3 linked regions of the Botrimarina mediterranea genome follow. The protein of the gene in region 1 interacts with the protein of each later gene in a pairwise test. Links are inferred from orthologs where the notes say so. Each region holds a gene or a part of one and is shown in the gene's direction. Other genes may lie near its edges.

Region 1 (8,060 bases):
GCCGCGCATCTCGCCGACGATCTTCACGTCTTCCAGCTCGGGCGGCGGCGTCATCGCGGCGCCAGCGCCGGGCGTCTGCTGGGCGACGACGAGGCTGGCGGCGAGGTTCTGTTCGGGCTCTTCGAACGACGACGTGCAGAGGAAGAACACCAGCAGCAGGAAGACCACGTCGATCATCGGCGTCATCACCGCGCCGATCGGGTTGCCGCCGCCGCGGCGTGGGAGGGCGGGCGCCTTCATCGCCGGGCCTCCTTGCCATAGACCGCCAGCGCGATGTCCTCAACGCCCGCCTCGGCGCACGCCGCCAGTGCCGGCTCGACGGCCGAGTACGGCGCCGCCCGGTCGCTGCGTAGCCGCACCCGTAGCGCGTCGCCTTCGGCCTCGCTCTGAGCGCGCAATCGCTCGGTGAGTTGCGTAGGGTCAATCGCTTCGGCGCCGAGCGACAACGCGCCGTCGGCGGCGACGTTGATCGTCAGACGTGGCGAGGGGTCGTCGTCCGCTTGCCCCGTCGCCGCCGTCGGCAGGTCGAGCGCCAGCCGGCTCTCACGGCGCGCGAGGTGGCTGCTGACGAGGAAGAAGATGATCAACAGAAATACGACGTCGATCATCGGCGTCATATTCAGCTCACCCGCGGCGCGCGACCGCGCATCTCGAACCGGAGCCCGCATCACCGACCTCCGTCGAGGTTGGCGAATATCCCCCTCCCTATCAGGGAGGGGTTAGGGGAGGGTCGGCGGCGTCCTGCGTAACGCCGCGTTGAGTACCGACACTTTACGACTGACTCACCAAACAGCCGACATCGTTGCGGGGTGTCGAGACCCTCCCCCATCCCCTCCCTAAAAGGGAGGGGGGATTCTGCGGCAACGCCGATAGGTAGGTGACGATTCATCCGATGACGCCCGGCGGTGGTTGCAGGCGGATCGGCTTGGCGCCGGACAGCGCTCGCTTCAGCGGCCGCGTGGCGGACTCGGCTTCGACGACGGCGTCGGCGGCGATCGCATCGACGCGGTTGCGCAGCACCGTGTAGGCGCCGAGCGACGGGATCGCCACCATCAGGCCGCCGACCGTCGTCACCAGGGCTTGGTAGATGCCGCTGGCGAGCTGCGCGGCGGTGGCGGCGCCCTGGGTCTCGGCGACTTCGCGGAAGGCGAAGATCATGCCGACCACGGTTCCCAACAGACCCACCATCGGCGCCAGGTTGCCGATCAGCGAAAGGTAGTCGAGCGGCCGGGCGAGCCGGGCCGCGTACGACGCGGCCTCTTCCTCCATCGCCTTCTCCACCGCGGGCCAGGCGGGGGCGGCGACGTCAGCGATCTCGGTCGCTTCGTCGATCGCGGTCGTTAGCAGGTCGCCCAGCATGCCGCCGTCGGCGCACGCCTTGCGGGCGCCGGCGAGGTCGCCCCCCTCGAGCAGCTTGCGGACCCGGGCGGCGAGCCCCTCGGGAACGAGGCGCGACACCCGCAGCGAGACCAACTGCTCGACCGCTAGCGCCAGCGCCGCCAGCGACAGCACCAGCAGCAGACCCAACAGGACCATGCCGACGACGCCGCCGGAGGTAATGAGCTGCCAGGCCCAGGCGGCGTCGGCAAAGAGGGGGATCGGCATAAGGCTGGCAGAATCGTGGGGGCGGGCCGAATCATCGCGGCGGGGCTCAGACGCCAGTCTCACGAAAAGCCGCGGACGCGCGAAGGCGGATCGGGGCCTTCCCGGGGGAGCCCCCAGGAGCCGCTAGGAGGCCCTTTAACGCGTCCGAACCCCGGGGTCGACACTTTGGTCGTCCGGACGATTAGAAGCGACTCTAGGGCCATCCTCGCACGCCTGAATGGACGTTCACGACCGCCACTCCCACTGCCTCACGGATGGGGGGGCCAGCCACTCACCGCGACAGCATCGACGTGTCGACGTAGGCGTGCTGGCCGCCGGTCCCTTCGGCGAGCTCCACGAGGAAGTTGCGGCGGCCGTCGCTGGGGCCTTTGCCGAACTCGATCGTGTGGATGGCGACGCTGCCGGCGGCGTCGGCGATCGCTTCGGCGAGCTGGCCCGCCGTCATCGGCGTGTCCACGTCGGTGAGGAAGAAGATCACGTCGGGCCGGAAGGCGAACGCTTCTTCGAGGGCGGTCTCACGGACGGTGCCGCCATCGGCGTTGACGCTGAGGACAAACTTGGCGGCGCGGGTCTTGTTCTCGTCGGTCCCGTACGCGACGCGGCGTTGGCCGCCGGTGAGGTCGAGCGACGAGGTCCGCGAGTTGAAGAACAGGATATGGAACTGTTGCGCCGGGCCGATCCCCTCGAGGCTGGCGATGAGATGCGTCTTCACCGCGCGGAGCGGCGCGCCCTGCATGCTGATCGAACGGTCGAGCACATAGACGAACCGCGAGCCGACGCCTTCGACGCCGAGGAACTCGACCCGCGCCTTACCGATCGGCAGCTTCGGCCTCCCGCCCGATGGCGCGGACGCCGCGGCGCTCGGGCCGCCGGCCGACGCCTTGGGGCCGGCGCCCGGGTCTTTCGGTTCGACGAGTTGTTCGAGCAGGTCGCTGAAGGCGCTCGGCGCGAGCGACGCGGCTTCGGTCGGCGCGGTCTCGATCGGCGTCGCTTCCACCGGCGTGGGGACGTCGGCGTCGCTGAGCGAGTCGGACTCGAACGGCGACGGCGGCAGGCTCGACTCGCGCAACACGATGCCGATCTCGCGCGACTCGGAGTCGCCGCCCGCCTCGGTCCCGCCCTGCGCGCCCGCCCAGAAGGCGCCCGCCGAGAGCATCGAGTGGACCGCGAGCGAAGTCGCCCAGGCGAGCGTGCGCGTGCGGCGGTCGGTAATCGGGGCGAGCATGGGGTTGGGAGACTAGCAGTGGGGGGCGGTTGGCTCCAATGGCGACGCTGGCGCGTTGTTGATGGGGCGCTTGGTCCGTGGCGCACCCCGGTCGCTGACGCTCCCGGCTCGCCAGCAAGCCGTAGGCGAGCCGGGAGCGTCAGCGACCGGAGTGCATCACCAGCCCGTTACGCTGTATATTACCCGTTCCACCAAAAGCCCTTCGCACGGAGCCGCTGTCTTGCCGCTGGAAATCGTCCACTACCCGCACCCCACGCTGCGGCACGTCTCGAAGCCGCTAGCAAAGGTCGATCGGCAACTCCGGGACTGGGCCGCGGAGATGCTCGCGCTCATGTACGAGCACGAAGGGATCGGCCTCGCGGCCAATCAGGTCGATCTTCCTTACCGGATGTTCGTCATCAACGTGACTGGCGACCCCGACCAGCCGGAGCATGAGCGGGTGCTCATCAACCCGGTCCTCTCGAAGGGGAAAGGTCAGACGACCATGAGCGAAGGCTGCCTGAGCCTCCCCGAGGTCCGCGGGCCGATGATCCGCAACACGTCGATCCGTGTGCAGGCGTACGACTTGGCCGGCAACGAGATCGACGAGACCGTCGAAGGGATGCTCGCCCGCGTCATCCAACACGAGACCGACCACCTCGACGGCATCCTCTTTATCGACAAGATGACGCCGACCGAACGGGCCGAGGTCGATGACGACCTCTACGAGCTGGAAGTCGACTGGCAGAGCCGCCAAAACACCGGCGACGTGCCGAGCGAAGAAACGATCCTCGCGCGGCTCGCCGAACTCGAAGCTCTCCGCTGCTAAATGAAAGAACCACAGATGAACACGGATGCACACAGATAAGACAAATTCGTCGAGTGGATTTCTTGGCAGCGCCGTCCTGTCCTTTTTCATCCGTGTTTATCTGTGTCCATCTGTGGTTCCCCTACTTTGGAAGAACCGATGCGGATTGTTGCTCTAGGAACCGGGCCGTTTGCTGTGCCTTCGCTGCGGGCGCTGGTGGCGAGCAGCGCGCACGAGGTCCTGGCCGTGGTGACGCGGCCGCCGCGGGGGCGCAAGGGGGAACCGCCCGCTCCGATGGCGGCGGCGGCCGAAGAGCTCGGCTTGCCGCTTTGGCAGCCGGAGAGCGTGAACCTGCCCGAGTCGGTCGCTCGGCTCGCCGGCTATGAGGCCGACTTGCTCGTTGTGTGTGACTACGGCGAGATTTTGAAGCCGGACGCCCTCGGCGCGACGCGGCTGGGCGGGATCAACCTGCACGGGTCGCTGCTCCCCAAGTACCGCGGCGCGGCGCCGGTGCAGTGGGCGGTCCTCAATGGCGACGCGGAGACCGGCGCGGCGGTCATCCAGATGACGCCGGGGCTCGACGCCGGGCCGATCCTTGGCGAGGTCCGTACGCCGATCGGCTCCGAGGAGACTTCCGGCGAGCTCGAAGACCGCCTGTCGCGGCTCGGCGCCGAGGTCACGCTGCGCGTGGTCAACGAGCTTGCTAGCGGGACGGCTTCGGGGACGCCGCAAGACAAGTCACTGGCGACGAAGGCGCCGCGGCTCAAGAAGGAGGACGGCCGGATCGACTGGTCCCGCCCCGCCCCGGCGATCAAGAACCAAGTCCGCGGCCTCCAGCCCTGGCCCCGGGCGTACGCGTACGTACCCCAACCCAAAGGCGAGCCTTTGCGGCTTTCCGTGGACCGGGTCGAGATCGTCCCCGGCGAGGGGCTGCCCGGCGAGGTGCTGGCGGTCGACAAACGGCTCGTCGTCGCGACCGGCGAAGGCGCCGTCGAGCTGCTCGAGGTCCAACCCGCGGGCAAGCGACGGATGGCGGCGGAGGAGTGGCTGCGCGGGGCAGCGCTGGCCGTGGGAACCGTACTCCAACCCGAGTGACGGGGAGCCGGGAGCGTCCGCGCCCGGAGTTGCAGCGGGTACACAACCCAACATAGAGAGGGGCGGCGAGCCGGCGACGTCAGTCGTCGGAGTGAAGCGGGCCCCGAGTTCCTCCGACGACTGACGTCGCCGGCTCGCCGAAGCGCCCTTTTTGTCGCGTTTGCCTGTCTTGTTCAGCCCATTGTGCCTCCCGACGCCGTGGGTAAACTCTAGGGGCTGTAACGGCTTTGGCGGAATAGATTTACGCTGACGGACGCAGAACCGTCGCAGCCGGCTCAGCCCGCCCTTGCGGCAGCGTCGATAAGCCGAGTCTCCCTTGTAGGTGAGAGAGGGGCCGAACGTCGCCCGCTCGGCGTGCGTCTCTCCTATCAGAGCCTCCCACCAACTGCTGGCCCCGCTACAGGACCCGAATCGACGATGCACTCTCAGGTGGTAGTTCTTGGCGGCGGACCGGGCGGCTACGCCGCTGCGTTTCTGGCAGCCGACCTTGGCCTGGAAGTGACAATCGTCGAAGCCGACCCGCGTCTGGGCGGCACGTGCCTCCTACGCGGCTGTATCCCCAGCAAGGCCCTGCTGCACACCGCCAAGGTGATCTCCGAGGCCGAGGAGCTGGCCGACTGGGGCGTCGAGTTCGCGAAGCCCTCGATCGACATCAACAAGGTCCGCGCCCGCAAGGAAGAGGTTATCGAGACCCTCTCCGGCGGTCTGGCGAAGCTCGCCGACGCCCGCAAGGTGAAGCGGATCCACGCCCGCGGCGTTTTCGTCGATTCGAAGACTCTCAATTTGGAGCCCGTCAAAGGCGCCTCAACGATCGTCGGTGACGAGCAGCTCACGTTCGACTACTGCATCCTGGCGACCGGCAGCGTCCCGGCGATGCCGAAGTTCCTCAACATTGGTTCGCCGCGCGTGGTGGATTCGACCGGCGCTCTGGCGCTGGTGGACATCCCCGAGTCACTTCTGGTGGTTGGCGGCGGCTATATCGGCCTCGAGATGGGGACGGTCTACCACGAGCTCGGCTCGAAGGTGACGGTCGTCGAACTCGCCGACGGCCTGCTCCCGGGCGCCGACCGTGACCTCGTCCGCCCGCTGGCCAAGCGGGTGAAGGAGCGGTTCGCCAACGTGCTGCTTAATCATAAGGTGGCGGGGCTCAAGGATGTGGGCGACAAGGTCGAGGTGCAGATCGAAGGTCCCGAGCTGAACGACACGGTCAAGTTCGACCGCGTGCTGGTCTCGATCGGCCGCTGGCCCGTGTCGAAGGGCTTCGGCCTGGAGAACACGAAGGTCACGGTCAACGAGCGCGGCTTCGTCGAGGTCGATACGCAGCAGCGGACCAGCGACCCGAACATCTTCGCGATCGGCGACGTGGCGGGTGACCCAATGCTCGCCCACAAGGCCGCCTACGAGGGCCGCATCGCCGCCGAGGTGATCGCCGGCAAGCCGTCGGCGTTCGACGCCCAGGCGATCCCCGCCGTCGTGTTCACCGATCCCGAGATCGCGTGGGCCGGCCTCACCGTCGAGGAAGCCAAGAAGGCGGGCCGCGAGGTCGAGGTCGCCACCTACCCATGGCAGGCCTCTGGTAGGGCGACCGCCAACGGCCGCACCGACGGCCTCACCAAGTGGATCATCGACCCTAAGACCGAGCGTGTGCTGGGTTGCGGCATTGTTGGCTCCGGCGCCGGCGAGCTGATCGCCGAAGCCGTGCTCGCCATCGAGATGGGCTGCAACGTCCACGACATCGCCAGCTCGATCCACCCGCACCCAACGCTCAGCGAAACGATCGCCTTCGCCGGCGAAGTCCACCTGGGCACGGCGACAGAGATTTACAAGCCAAAACGTAAGTAAAGAGTCCACCACCGAGTGAGAATCTATGAATGACCAATGACCAAGCCCCAATGACCAATGCTCGAAACTAGCTGCATTGGTCATTGGGATTTGGTCATTGGGCATTCGATGAGCTCTGTGGTTAATCCGACCTAGGTACTCCTATGGCCAGCGCCAACGCCAAAGTTCCCGCCTCGCCGATTCCTAACGACGTGGACCCGGTCGAAACGAGCGAATGGCTCGAATCGCTCGAGTATGTCCTGGAGAACCGTGGCCCCGAGCGCGCGCAAGAACTGCTCGCTGCGCTCGAGTCGGCCGCGGTGCGGAGCGGCGTCGAGTTGCCGTTCACGGCGACGACGCCTTACGTCAACACGATCCCCCGGACGGATCAGCCCGCTTACCCGGGCGACCGCGAGTTGGAGCGGCGCATCAAGAGCTACGTCCGCTGGAACGCGATGGCGATGGTCACCCGCGCCAACCGCGACCCCGCTTCGCCGGGCGGTCACATCAGCACGTTCGCCAGTTCGGCAACGCTGTATGAAGTCGCGCTGAACCACTTCATCAAGGGCCGCGGCGAGGACGGCTTCTCGGGCGACCAAGTCTACTACCAAGGCCACGCCGCCCCGGGCATGTACAGCCGCGCCTTCCTCGAAGGCCGGCTCACCGAGCAGAACCTCGTCAATTTCCGCCGCGAGATGGGCGAAGGGGGCGGGCTCTCTAGCTACCCGCACCCGTGGCTGATGCCCGAGTTCTGGGAGTTCCCGACGGTGTCGATGGGCCTCGCGCCGATCATGGCGATCTACCAGGCCCGCTTCAACGAGTACCTCACCGACCGCGGCATCAAGGACTGCTCGAAGAAGCACGTCTGGGCCTTCCTCGGCGACGGCGAGTGCGACGAGCCCGAGACGCTCGGCGCCATCACGCTCGCGTCGCGCGAGCATCTTGAGAATCTGATCTTCGTCATCAACTGCAACCTGCAACGGCTCGACGGGCCGGTGCGTGGCAACGGCAAGATCATCCAAGAACTCGAAGGCGCGTTCCGCGGCGCCGGCTGGAACGTCATCAAGGTCGTCTGGGGCGGCGACTGGGACCCGCTGATCGAAGCCGACCACGACGGTTTGCTCGCTCGACGGATGATGGAAGTCGTTGACGGCGAGTACCAGAAGTACGTCGTCGCCGGCGGCGATTACATCCGTGAGAAGTTCTTCGGCAAGTACCCCGAGCTCGCCGAGCGCGTGAAGAACTTCGCCGACAAGAAACTCGAGAAGATGAAGCGCGGCGGCCACGACCCCGAGAAGGTCTTCGCCGCCTACCAACGCGCTGTCACCCAGAAGAACGGCAAGCCGACCGTCGTCATCGCCAAGACGATCAAGGGCTACGGCCTCGGCGAGGCGGGCGAGGGTCGCAACATGACCCACAACAACAAGAAGCTCAACGAGGAAGAGCTCCGCGAGTTCCGCACGCGGTTCGGCATCCCGATCAGCGACGAGCGCGTCGCCGAGGCGCCGTTCTACCGGCCGCCGAAGG
Region 2 (5,428 bases), 1.6 Mb from region 1 along the record:
GCCATGAACGCCGTGCCGTCATCGGCGCAGGCGACCCGCTTTTGCCTGGTTCATTCACCGGAAGATTTTCGCAGACATGAGGAGCTCCAGCATGCTTCGTCGCTCGCTTCTGACGGCCGCCGCGGTTGCGGCTAGCGTTTCCTTCGGCCTCCCGGCCGACGCCTTCTGGGCGAGCCATGGCAGCTACGGCTCGTATGGCTCCTACGGCAGTGCGGGGTCCCATGGCAGCTACGGCAGCACGGGCTCGTACGGCAGCCGTGGTTCGTACGGTGGTTATTCGGTCAGCTACGCATCGACGGGCTCGTACGGCAGCTACGGCTCCACGGGTTCGCACGGCTCAGCCGGGTCCTATGGTTCGACGGGCTCCTATGGTTCGACGGGCAGCTACGGCTCGCACGGTGGCGGTCTGTTCGCCCGGATGCACGCCCGCCACGCCGCCCGTCGTGCGGCTCGTCACGCTTCGCACGGCAGCTACGGCTCGTACGGCAGCACGGGTTCGCACGGCTCGACAGGGTCGTACGGTAGCCATGGCTCGACGGGTTCGCATGGCTCGACGGGCTCCTACGGCTCAACGGGCTCGCACGGCAGCACCGGCTCGTACGGCGGCCACGTGATTTACGAGAGCGCCTCGACTACCAGCTCCGCTGGCGTTGTCGTCGCCAAGGCAGAAGCCACCAGCGGTTCGCTCCGCGTCCAGGTCCCGGCCGACGCCGTCGTGTTCGTCAACGATCACAAGACGACCAGCACCGGCACCATGCGGAACTACGTCTCGCACGGCCTGAACAAGGGCGAGTCGTACCAGTACCGCGTCCGCGTCGAATACGAGGCCGATGGCGAGAAGGTCGTCGATTCGAAGATCGCCACGCTCATTGGCGGCGGCACGGCTGAACTGGCTTTCGGTAAGACGGACCCCGTCGCCAAGAAGCCCGAGACCGCCAAGACCAAGCTGACGCTGTCGGTCCCCGCCAATGCGAAGGTCACCCTCGCCGGCGTGACCACACAGCAGTCGGGCGCCGAGCGTGAGTACATCACCAGCACGCTGCCGCAGGGCGAGACGTGGGACGCCTACACCGTCGCCGTGATGGTTGATGGCAAGACGCAGGAGCAGACCATCACCCTGGTGGGTGGCGAGTCGCAGCACCTGGAGTTCGACTTCGCCAGCAGCGTTGATCAAGTCGCCGCTCGCTGAAGGGTGATCGGCAGCTCAAGCTAGCAATCAACGAAACCCCCGCAGCGACTCCCTGTCGCTGCGGGGGTTTTTTGTTTGCCGCTCGCGGCTTAGCGGTGAGAGTCCGTCCGCGCTAAGCCGCGAGCGGCGAGTCAGTCATTCCACCGCCATGCGACCGGCGTTGCCTAGATCGGCGACTTCGCCTATCTCCTAGGGCCTACGCACCACTCGGCCCCCCCTCGAATAGCCATGGCGAAATCGGGCAAACCCAAGGACCGTCAGCCCCCGGCAGCGGGGCAGGGGGGGGCTAGCACGGCGCCCGTCGGGCAACCCGCTCGCTGGGTTCGAATCGCCGTTAGCTTTGCCGTTGTCTGGCATCTCTTCGCTGTCTTTATCTCGCCGCTGGCGATCGAGCCGACGTCCATTCTCGTGTCGCGTATCGGGACCTCGCCCTACGTGCGCTGGTACTCCGACTCGCTCTATCTCAATCAGGGCTACCACTTCTTCGGCCCCGACCCGCCGCGCAATCACGTGCTGCGCTACACGGTCACCGATGAAGCGGGCGCCGTTGTTGCTGAGGGTTCGCTCCCCAACAAAACGGCGCAGCGGCCGCGGCTCTATTACCACCGCCATATGATGCTCGCCGACCAGGCGGGCAATGGTCCGCCCGACATCAATCCCGATGAGTGGCTGCGACTGATGCTGCGCGGGTATGCGAGGCAGTTGTTGCGAGCCAATGGCGGCGCCCGCGCCACGGTCGAGTGCGTGATCCACAATCCCTTGCCGCCACGCGCTGTGCTGGAGGGCGTTGATCCGAACGCCCCGGAGATGTTTCAAACGATCACTCGAGTTGAAGAGACCGCGGCGTCGCTCGAAGAGCCGCTGCCCGTCCCGGCGCCACCGGAACGCGAACCGCAAACGTCGGAAGAGCTGCCGATCGGGGAGGAGCTATGAAAGCCGCCCTGGCAGCTGTGAAGACCTACTTCGCCGATCTCGCCGCGGCGTGGGACGACTTCTGGTTTCGGCCCGCGGACCCGGCGGTGCTGTCGGCGATCCGCGTCGTGACCGGCTTGCTGCTCTTCTGGACGCACCTTGTGTGGTCCTTTGGCCTCATGGCGTTCTTCGGCTCCGAAGGATGGGTCCCGCCAGAGCTACACGAGCGGATGACCGATCCGCGGATCGGCGTCAATTTCTTCGACTTCTTGCAGGCGCCGTGGGCCGTTTGGACGTTCCATGTGATGAGCCTGATTGTCTTCTTCCTGCTGACGATCGGGCTTTTCAGCCGGACGGTCGCGGTCTGGTCGTTCTTGGCGGCGCTGAGCTATGCGCTGCACGTCACGCCGGGGGCGTTTTTCGGCCTCGACAAGATCAACTGCTTCTTGGCGATGTACGTGATGCTCGGCCCGTGCGGCGCGCGGTACAGCGTGGATCGCCTGCTGCGGATACGGCGCGGCGTCGAGGACGCCGACCCCGATTACGTCGATGAGTCGTGGACGGCGAATCTCGCCTTGCGGCTCATCCAGCTGCACCTCTGCGTGATCTACCTCTTCGGCGGCTTCGGCAAGCTGCAGGGCCGTATGTGGTGGACAGGCGAGTCGATCTGGATGTCGGTCGCCAACGTCGAGTATCGCTCGCTCGACATGACGTGGCTCGCCGGGCACCTGCGGATGGCGGAGCTGCTCGCCCACGGCACCGTCTTCTTCGAGCTGTTCTACTGCTGCCTGATCTGGAGCCGCTGGGCCCGGCCGTGGGTGCTGCTCACGGCGGTCGGCGTGCACGCGTTCATCGGCCTGGCGATGGGAATGCCCGAGTTTGCTTTGGCGATGCTCACAATGAACGCCGCGTTCCTGCCGGTCGCTTTGGTGCGGGGTGTGCTCGACCCCATCAGCAAACGGGCCGGCGGGATGCTGGCCAGCAAGCCGAAGCCGAAAGAGCCAAAAGAGAAGACGAAGGAGTAACCGCCGGGCTGCACTAGAAATGGAAGGCGAGCCGGGCGACGTTAGTCCCCGGAGTTGCAGCGGGTACCCACTTCCCTCCGGGGACTGACGTCTCCCGGCCCGCAGAGTGCCTTTTCGTTTGTTTTTGGCGATCCCTGGCGCTCCTGGCGTCTTGGCGGTTCCCCCACCGCTGGTTCCGCGCGAACCCGCCGCCTAAAATGCGGTCTTACCCCGATAACGGCCGCCCCAATCGTAGGGGGCGCCAACTAGCCAATTGGCCCCAGGGCCAATAACACCCAGCAGAGACTCTTCCCCGTGTTCGAGACCATCGCGATCGTTGGCGCCACCGGCGCCGTGGGCGGCATCATCCGCAAGCTGCTTCAGGAGCGTGAGTTTCCCTACAAGAACATTCGCTTCTTGGCGTCCAAGCGGTCGGCGGGGACGACGATTGAGTTCGCGGGCAAGTCGTACACGGTCGAGGAGATGACGCCCGAGGCGTTCCAAGGCATCGACTTGGCGATCGGCAGCACGCCCGACCCGGTCGCCAAGGAGTTCGTCCCCTGGGCCAAGGCGGCGGGCTGCATCGTCGTCGATGAGAGCGGCTTCTGGCGGATGGACCCGACCGTCCCGCTGGTGATCCCCGAGGTGAACCCCGAGGCGGCGTTTACCCACCAGGGCCTCATCGCTAGCCCGAACTGCAGCACCACCCAGATGGTGCAATCACTGAAGCCGCTGCACGACGCGGGGCGAGTCCGCCGCGTGATCGTGAGCACCTACCAAGCCACCAGCGGCGCCGGGGTAGGGGGGCAGCGAGAGCTCGTTGACGCTTCGCGCGCGGCGCTCGACGGCGCCGACTTCACGCCGGAGACCTTCTCGCATTCGATCGCGTTTAATCTCATCCCGCAGATCGGCTCGCACAAGCACGCCGGTTACACGTCGGAAGAGATGAAGATGGTTTTTGAGACCCGCAAGATCCTCGGCGACGAGTCGATCCAGGTCTGCCCGACGTGCGTCCGCGTGCCGGTGAGCAACTGCCACAGCGAGAGCATCCTGGTGGAGACCGAGCGCAAGATCACCGTCGAAGAGGCGCGTGAGCTGTTCGCCGCGACGCCGGGCCTCAAGGTCATCGACGATGTCGCCAGCGGCAAGTACCCGATGCCCAAGGATTGCGACGGCGACGACGACACCTACATCGGCCGCATCCGCGAAGACCTCTCATGCGAAAACGGCCTGGCGTTCTGGTGCGTGAGCGACAATTTGCGCAAGGGCGCCGCGACCAACGCCGTGCAGATCGCCGAGCTGCTGGTCCGCAACGGGGCGGCGGTGTGAATCGGTGGGCGACAACGGCGTAGCTAACGAAGGTTCGCAGGCTAGGCCGACACACTGGCTCAAGCTCACCGTCGCCTACGACGGCGCGGCGTACGCCGGTTGGCAGTGGCAGCCGAGTGAGCCGACGGTGCAGGGCGTGCTGCAAGACGCTTGGCGCAGCATCACGCACGAAGAGCCTTGCTTTACCGCCAGCGGTCGCACCGATGCGGGCGTGCATGCCGAGGGGCAGGTCGTTGGCGTTGAGACGACATCGACGATCGAGCCGCGGCGTTTGCTGCGGGGGCTGAACGCGCTGCTGCCCGACGACGTGGTCATTCGGGCCGTCGAGCCGGCGCCGGTGGGCTTTCACGCCACGCACGACGCGTTGCGGAAGACGTACCGCTACCAGGTCCTGAGCGGCCCCGTGCCGCCGCTGTTCGACCGTAAGCACGTCTGGCACTGGCGCGCGGGGCAGCTCGACACCGAGCGGATGGGGCAGGGGGGGGCGTACCTCGTCGGTCGCCACGACTTCGCGTCGCTCGAATCGACGGGCTCGGAACGCTCGAGCACCGTCCGCACGATCACCGACCTCACCGTCACGTCGCGCCCCGCGGATGGCGGCGAGCGGATCGACATCACCGTCACCGGCGACGGCTTCCTCTACAACATGGTCCGCACGATCGCCGGCACGCTGGTGGAGGTCGGCCGCGGCGCGAAGCCGCCGGAGTGGGTCGCCGAAGTCCTCGCCAGCCGCGACCGGGGCAGGGCGGGACAGACCGCGCCCCCGCAGGGGCTTTTTTTGGTGAGGGTGGAGTACGCCTAAGGACAGGCCGCTTAGTTACGCGGTCTCGCGAGGCATCGCGATCATTGGGCGCTCGTCAACGAGGGCAATAACCACCGGCTCGAAGTATTGCCGTAGCAGTTCGGCCAGGGCGTCACGGTCGCTGCCTTTACTCGATTGGCGGAAGGCGACGCTGAGCCAATCGCTCGTGGCGGTTTCTTCAACGACCTTGCC
Region 3 (5,532 bases), 260 kb from region 1 along the record:
GTGGGGGGTCGCGGCGCCGGGCCTCCCCTCAGCAGGACTAAACATCTGCCGAAGCGGTTCGCCCCGTCCCTGGCGGCGAGCCTCCCGCAGTAAGCAAGCATTCCCGCTCGGGGCCCTACGGGTCTTCCTGGTGGGCAAACGAGGTAGTCAGCGTGGCTGATCAGGTTATTCGCATTCGCATGGAGGCGTACGACCACTCGGTCCTCGACCAGAGTGCCGCCGACATCGTCGACACCGCGAAGCGGACGAACTCCGTTGTTCATGGCCCGATCCCGCTGCCAACTCGCATCGAGCGGTACACGGTCATTCGTGGCCCGCACATCGACAAGAAGTCCCGTCAGCAGTTCGAGATCCGTACGCACAAGCGTCTGATCGACATTGTTGACGCGACCGCCAAGACGATCGAAGCCCTGAACAAGCTCAGCTTGCCGGCGGGTGTCGATATTAAGATCAAGGCCACTGCCGGCTGACGCCGGTGGGGTGCTGAGCCAATTTTTCTAAGAAATGCCTGGAAGCAAGCTGGGTAAGCCGCTTTCCTCTCTTGGTTGAGGGGGTCGAGCGAGTCTCCCGGCCGCAACGGACCGCAACACGAACCACCGGCCGACCGCCAAAGCCGCTCGCGGCTTAGCGATGGCCCTGCCGACCGACTTCGCTATGTCAGCAAACAACCCCACTGCCGGAATCCTGGGCCGAAAGGTCGGGATGACCCAGGTTTTTGACGAGTCGGGCTCCGTGGTTCCCGTGACGGTTGTCCAGGCGGGCCCGTGTCACGTGTTGCAGGTCAAGACGCTCGATCGGGATGGCTACGAGGCTATTCAGGTCGGCTTTCTCGACAAGCCGCGTCGGCTTGCCAGCCGCAGCGAGCGGGGCCACGTCGCCAAGCTCGAGAGTAAGCGTGCTAAGAAGCGTGCCGAAGGCGGCGTCGAAGCCATCGCCAAGCCCGGCTGCGAGCCCAAGCGGCTCGTCCGCGAGTTCCGCGGCCCGGCTTCGGGTTTCGCCGGCGGCGTTGAGCTCGGCGGTGAGATCACCGTTGCGTCGCTCGAAGGTGTCGCGTCGGTGGACGTGACCAGCACCAGCAAGGGGCGCGGTTTCTCTGGCGCCATGAAGCGTCATAACTTCGCCGGCCAGCGTGCGACGCACGGCGTTAAGAAGTGCCATCGCCATCTTGGTGGCACGGGTTGCAGCACCTACCCGGGTCGTGTCTTCAAGGGGAAGAAGATGCCGGGCCAGTATGGCAATGCTCGCACAACCGTCCGCAACCAGAAGCTGGTTGGCGTCGACGTAGAAAACAATCTGCTGCTGATCCGCGGCGCCGTCCCGGGCCACAAGAACGCGTTTGTTGTCGTCCGTACCGCGAATATGTTGAAGTAACTAGTGGGCTGTGGGCAGTCAGCAGTGGGCAGTTTCTTGCTTCCTGTCCACTGCCCACTGCCGACTGCTCACTCACTGCCATGCCTAAACTCACCATTCACGATCGCAAGGGCGCCAAGGTCGGCACGTATAGTGTCGAGGCCGAGGATTTCGCTCCGTCGATCAATAAGCAGCTTCTGCACGACGCCGTGGTCATGTACCAGGCCAATCAGCGGCAGGGCACGCACAAGACGAAGACCCGCGGCCAGGTCTCGGGTTCGAAGAAGAAGCTTTACCGTCAGAAGGGTACGGGCAACGCTCGCGCCGGCCATAAGCGGTCGGGTACGCGTCGTGGCGGCGGTCATATCATGGCTATCGCTCCGCGTGACTACAGCTACCGGATGCCCCGTAAGGCTTTGCAGCTAGCGACCCGCATGGCGTTCGCTTCGAAGGTGGCCGATGATGAGCTGATCATCGTCGATGACCTGGCCTTCGAGACGCCGAAGACCCGCGACATGACGGCCGTTATCAAGGCGTTGGGGTGTGACTCCAGCTCGCTCTTGATCACGACTTCGGGCATCGACACCAATATTTACAAGAGTGCTCGCAACATTCCCCGTGTGGAAGTTTCGCCGGCTTCGGACCTCAATGCTCTGAACCTGCTCTCCGCAAAGCGGGTGCTGATCACGAAGGCTGCCCTCGACCAGCTCAAGGAAGCGGCCGCGAAGCACAAGAAGAACAAAGAAGCCGCTGCCGCTGAGTGAACTCCGGCGTCGGCCGGATTCTGACGACAAACGTCGCTGGCTCGCCAAGAGCCAACTGCTAACCGCCAACAGCTACGATGCCCCGTCACATCCCGCAAAAGACGTCGCTCACGCTTGAGCCGCACCAAGTGATCTTGCGTCCCTTGGTGACCGAGAAGGGCGTGCACCGATCGACTCGCAACAACGCCTACTCGTTCGAGGTGAACAAACTGGCGACGAAGCTCGACGTGCGGACGGCGATCGAAAAGTTGTTCGACGTGAAAGTCGTCAAGGTCGCCACGATGAACCGCAAGGGCAAGTACCGCCGCACGCGGTTCCGGATGGGCAAGACCGCCGACTGGAAGAAGGCTGTTGTCACGTTGCACGACGATAGCCGGATCGATTTCTTTTAATAGTTAACCCCCGGTCAATGACCGGGGGTTAAATGAGACGCGACGCGAAAGCCAACCGCACAAAAGCTAACCGCTTCATTATGGGCATTCGAGTTTACAAGCCGACCTCCGCTGGACGACGCAATGCGTCGGTCAGCGACTTCAAGGAGCTGACGCGCGGCGCCAAGCCCGAGAAGTCGCTGCTGCGTCCGATCAAGAAGACGGGTGGTCGCAACAACCAGGGCGTCATCACCTGTCGTCACCGCGGCGGTGGTCACAAGCGACGTTACCGTCTGATCGACTTCCGTCGGAACAAGGACGGGATGATCGCCGAGGTGGATTCGATTCAATACGACCCGAATCGTTCGGCGCGCATCGCGCTCTTGAAGTACGAGGACGGCGAGAAGCGTTATATCATCGCTCCCGTTGGCCTGACGGCCGGCGATAAGGTGATGTCGGGCGAGGATGCTCCGGCGAAGGTTGGCAACTGCCTGCCGCTGGCGAAGATTCCTCTGGCGACCGTTGTGCATAACGTCGAAATGCGGCCCGGCCGCGGCGGCGTCATGTGCCGCGCCGCCGGCACCAGCGCCACGCTGATGGCACGCGAAGCGGGTTGGGCGCAGATCTCGCTCCCCAGCGGTGAGATCCGCCGTATTCCCGCGAACTGCCGGGCGACCGTTGGTTCGACCAGCAACCCCGACCACAGCGCCGTCCGCATGGGCAAGGCCGGTCGTGTTCGTTGGTTGGGGCGTCGTCCGCACGTCCGCGGCACCGCGATGAACCCGATCGACCACCCTCACGGTGGTGGTGAAGGCCGAACCAAGGGTGGACGTCACCCCGTGAGCCCGACGGGCAAGAGCGCCAAGGGCGGCATGACGCGTCAACGTCGCAAGCCGTCGAACGCTGCGATCGTCCGACGTCGCAAGAGCCGCCGCTACGGCGTCCAAAAGTTGGTGAAGAAGTAACACTCCGTTCATTTAACCCCCGGACAATGACCGGGGGCTAAGTAAAAGACACATGAGCCGTTCGCTTAAAAAAGGTCCGTTCGTCGCCCCGAAGCTCTACCGCAAGGTCGAGAAGCTGAACGAGGCTGGCAAGAAGGACCCGATCACAACTTGGGCCCGCGCCTGCACGATCGTTCCGGAATTCGTCGGCCACACGTTTATGGTCTACAACGGCAAGCAGCACTTGAAGGTATTTGTCACCGAGGACATGGTCGGTCACAAGCTCGGCGAGTTCTCACCGACACGCAGCTTCCGAGGTCACGGCGGCAAGGGCAAGAAGTAAAGGATAGAGGTTAGAGGCCAAAGGTTAGGAGTCGCCTAATTGAGCGATTCGCCAGCACCAGCCCTAACGACTAACCGCTAACCGCTAACAGCGACTATGGCTTACCGAGCAACACACAAACACGCCCGCATCAGCGCCCAGAAGGTTCGCCCCTTGGCGGACCTGGTCCGGGGCAAGCGGGTGGATGACGCCTTGGCGATCCTGAAGTACCAGCCGCACCGGGGCGCCCGGATGTTGGAGAAGGTGATTGCGAGTGCGTTTGCCAACGCCGAAGATCGGGGCGCGCCCAACCGCGCAGGCCTCAAACTCGTCGAGGTCAAAGTCGACGGAGGGCCCATGTTCAAGCGAGTCCAGGCGGGTTCGCGGGGTATGGCCAAGATCATCCGCAAGCGATTCAGTCACATCACAGTTGCTGTTGAGTAGCGTGCCACGCGAGTAATCGGCACCGGCTCGCAATCGACAGCACACACGACACGATTCCTCCGGCTTCAAGCCCTCAGACTCCCGCTTAAACAATGGGTCAAAAGGTTAATCCGATCGGCTTCCGCACCGGCATCATGCTGGATTGGAAGAGCCGTTGGTACGCGTCGAAGAAAGAGTTCGCCGACCTGCTGATCGAAGATCAGAAGATTCGCGCCTACATCAGCAAGAAGTACAAGTCGGCCGGCATCCCGTCGATCGAGATCGAGCGTACACGTGACGAGGTGAAGGTCGTCATGCACGCCGCCCGTCCGGGCGTGATCATCGGTCGCAAGGGTTCCCACGTCGAGCAGCTCCAGGACGAGCTGCAGGCGCTGGTGGGCCGCCGCATCAACTTGAAGATTGAGGAGATCTCCCGCCCCGAGTTGGAAGCCCATCTCGTTGCGGAAGATATTGCCGAGCAACTCGCCAAGCGGGCGGCCTTCCGCCGCACGATGAAGCGGGCGCTCGAGCAGACCATGGAAGCCGGCGCCAAGGGGATTAAGATCCAGATGGCGGGACGGCTAGGCGGCGCCGAGATGGCCCGTCGCGAGAAGCAGATTGCCGGGTCGATGCCCTTGAGCACCTTGCGGGCCAAGATCGACTACGGTTTTGTTGAGGCGATGACCCCGCAAGGCCACATCGGCATTCAGGTGTGGATCAACCAAGGCGAATACGAGGACCAGAACAATGGCGCTGATGCCCAAGAGGGTCAAGCACCGAAAAAGCCAAAGAGGGCGTATAAAAGGTAACGCCACACGCGGCAATCGCGTGATCTATGGCGAATTCGGCTTGCAGGCTGTCGAGGGTGGCTGGATCAGCGCCCAGACAATCGAGGCCGGTCGTATCGCGGCGCAGCAGTATGTGCGTGGCGAGGGACGCCTTTACATCCGCATCTTCCCGGACAAGTCGGTAACGTCGATCCCGCTCGAAACCCGTATGGGTAAGGGTAAGGGTGAACCGGATTTCTGGGCGGCGGTGGTGAAGCCGGGCACGGTGCTGTACGAAGTGGCCGGCATTTCGGAGGCGGCGGCGAAGATTTGCTTTGCCCGCTTGGCTCACAAGATGCCCGTCCGCGTCCGGATGGTCCGTCGCGAAGCAATCTGACCAATGGCGGTCGGCTGTTAGCCATCGGCTATCGGCCGACGGCAAGACCAGTCGACAGCCAAAAGTCCCGTGCCGGCCAACAGCCGGCAGCTGATAGCCGACAGCCAAAACATGACCAAAGCCAACGAACTTCGTGAGATGAGCGACGAGCAGCTCGCCCTCACGGTTGAGGAAGCGGCCGACAAGCTCTTCCG

The links. The genes of interacting proteins can lie anywhere in the genome.
Region 2: the proteins of def (region 1) and Spa11_RS14360 interact in binary tests that used the Escherichia coli proteins (3 or more experiments, as listed by UniProt). The link is inferred for Botrimarina mediterranea from one-to-one orthologs.
Region 3: the proteins of def (region 1) and rplV interact in binary tests that used the Escherichia coli proteins (3 or more experiments, as listed by UniProt). The link is inferred for Botrimarina mediterranea from one-to-one orthologs.

Annotation. Positions count from the first base shown.
Region 1 is NZ_CP036349.1:5,370,167-5,378,226, forward strand. Bases 1,973-4,844 are described here. They hold def (peptide deformylase), read left to right. Parts: upstream 1,973-3,050; coding sequence 3,051-3,638; downstream 3,639-4,844. Other genes in these bases: Spa11_RS20625 (vWA domain-containing protein), read right to left, coding at 1,973-2,830; fmt (methionyl-tRNA formyltransferase), read left to right, coding at 3,777-4,712. In the rest of the region: Spa11_RS20610 (ExbD/TolR family protein), read right to left, coding at 1-240; Spa11_RS20615 (ExbD/TolR family protein), read right to left, coding at 237-668; Spa11_RS20620 (MotA/TolQ/ExbB proton channel family protein), read right to left, coding at 886-1,605; more of Spa11_RS20625, read right to left, coding at 1,877-1,972; lpdA (dihydrolipoyl dehydrogenase), read left to right, coding at 5,130-6,554; aceE (pyruvate dehydrogenase (acetyl-transferring), homodimeric type), read left to right, coding at 6,698-8,060. UniProt on the Escherichia coli protein: Removes the formyl group from the N-terminal Met of newly synthesized proteins. Requires at least a dipeptide for an efficient rate of reaction. N-terminal L-methionine is a prerequisite for activity but the enzyme has broad specificity at other positions.
Region 2 is NZ_CP036349.1:3,742,553-3,747,980, reverse strand. Bases 2,624-5,427 are described here. They hold Spa11_RS14360 (aspartate-semialdehyde dehydrogenase), read left to right. Parts: upstream 2,624-3,420; coding sequence 3,421-4,434; downstream 4,435-5,427. Other genes in these bases: Spa11_RS14350 (hypothetical protein), read right to left, coding at 5,252-5,427; truA (tRNA pseudouridine(38-40) synthase TruA), read left to right, coding at 4,439-5,236; Spa11_RS14365 (HTTM domain-containing protein), read left to right, coding at 2,624-3,126. Outside these bases: Spa11_RS14375 (TIGR03000 domain-containing protein), read left to right, coding at 92-1,189; Spa11_RS14370 (hypothetical protein), read left to right, coding at 1,418-2,122; more of Spa11_RS14365, read left to right, coding at 2,119-2,623; more of Spa11_RS14350, read right to left, coding at 5,428-5,428.
Region 3 is NZ_CP036349.1:5,635,140-5,640,671, reverse strand. What follows is about bases 2,624-5,531. They hold rplV (50S ribosomal protein L22), read left to right. Parts: upstream 2,624-3,868; coding sequence 3,869-4,195; downstream 4,196-5,531. Other genes in these bases: rpmC (50S ribosomal protein L29), read left to right, coding at 5,450-5,531; rplP (50S ribosomal protein L16), read left to right, coding at 4,922-5,338; rpsC (30S ribosomal protein S3), read left to right, coding at 4,288-4,983; rpsS (30S ribosomal protein S19), read left to right, coding at 3,503-3,772; rplB (50S ribosomal protein L2), read left to right, coding at 2,624-3,450. In the rest of the region: rpsJ (30S ribosomal protein S10), read left to right, coding at 153-470; rplC (50S ribosomal protein L3), read left to right, coding at 703-1,371; rplD (50S ribosomal protein L4), read left to right, coding at 1,452-2,114; rplW (50S ribosomal protein L23), read left to right, coding at 2,192-2,506; more of rplB, read left to right, coding at 2,587-2,623; more of rpmC, read left to right, coding at 5,532-5,532. UniProt on the Escherichia coli protein: This protein binds specifically to 23S rRNA; its binding is stimulated by other ribosomal proteins, e.g. uL4, bL17, and bL20. It is important during the early stages of 50S assembly.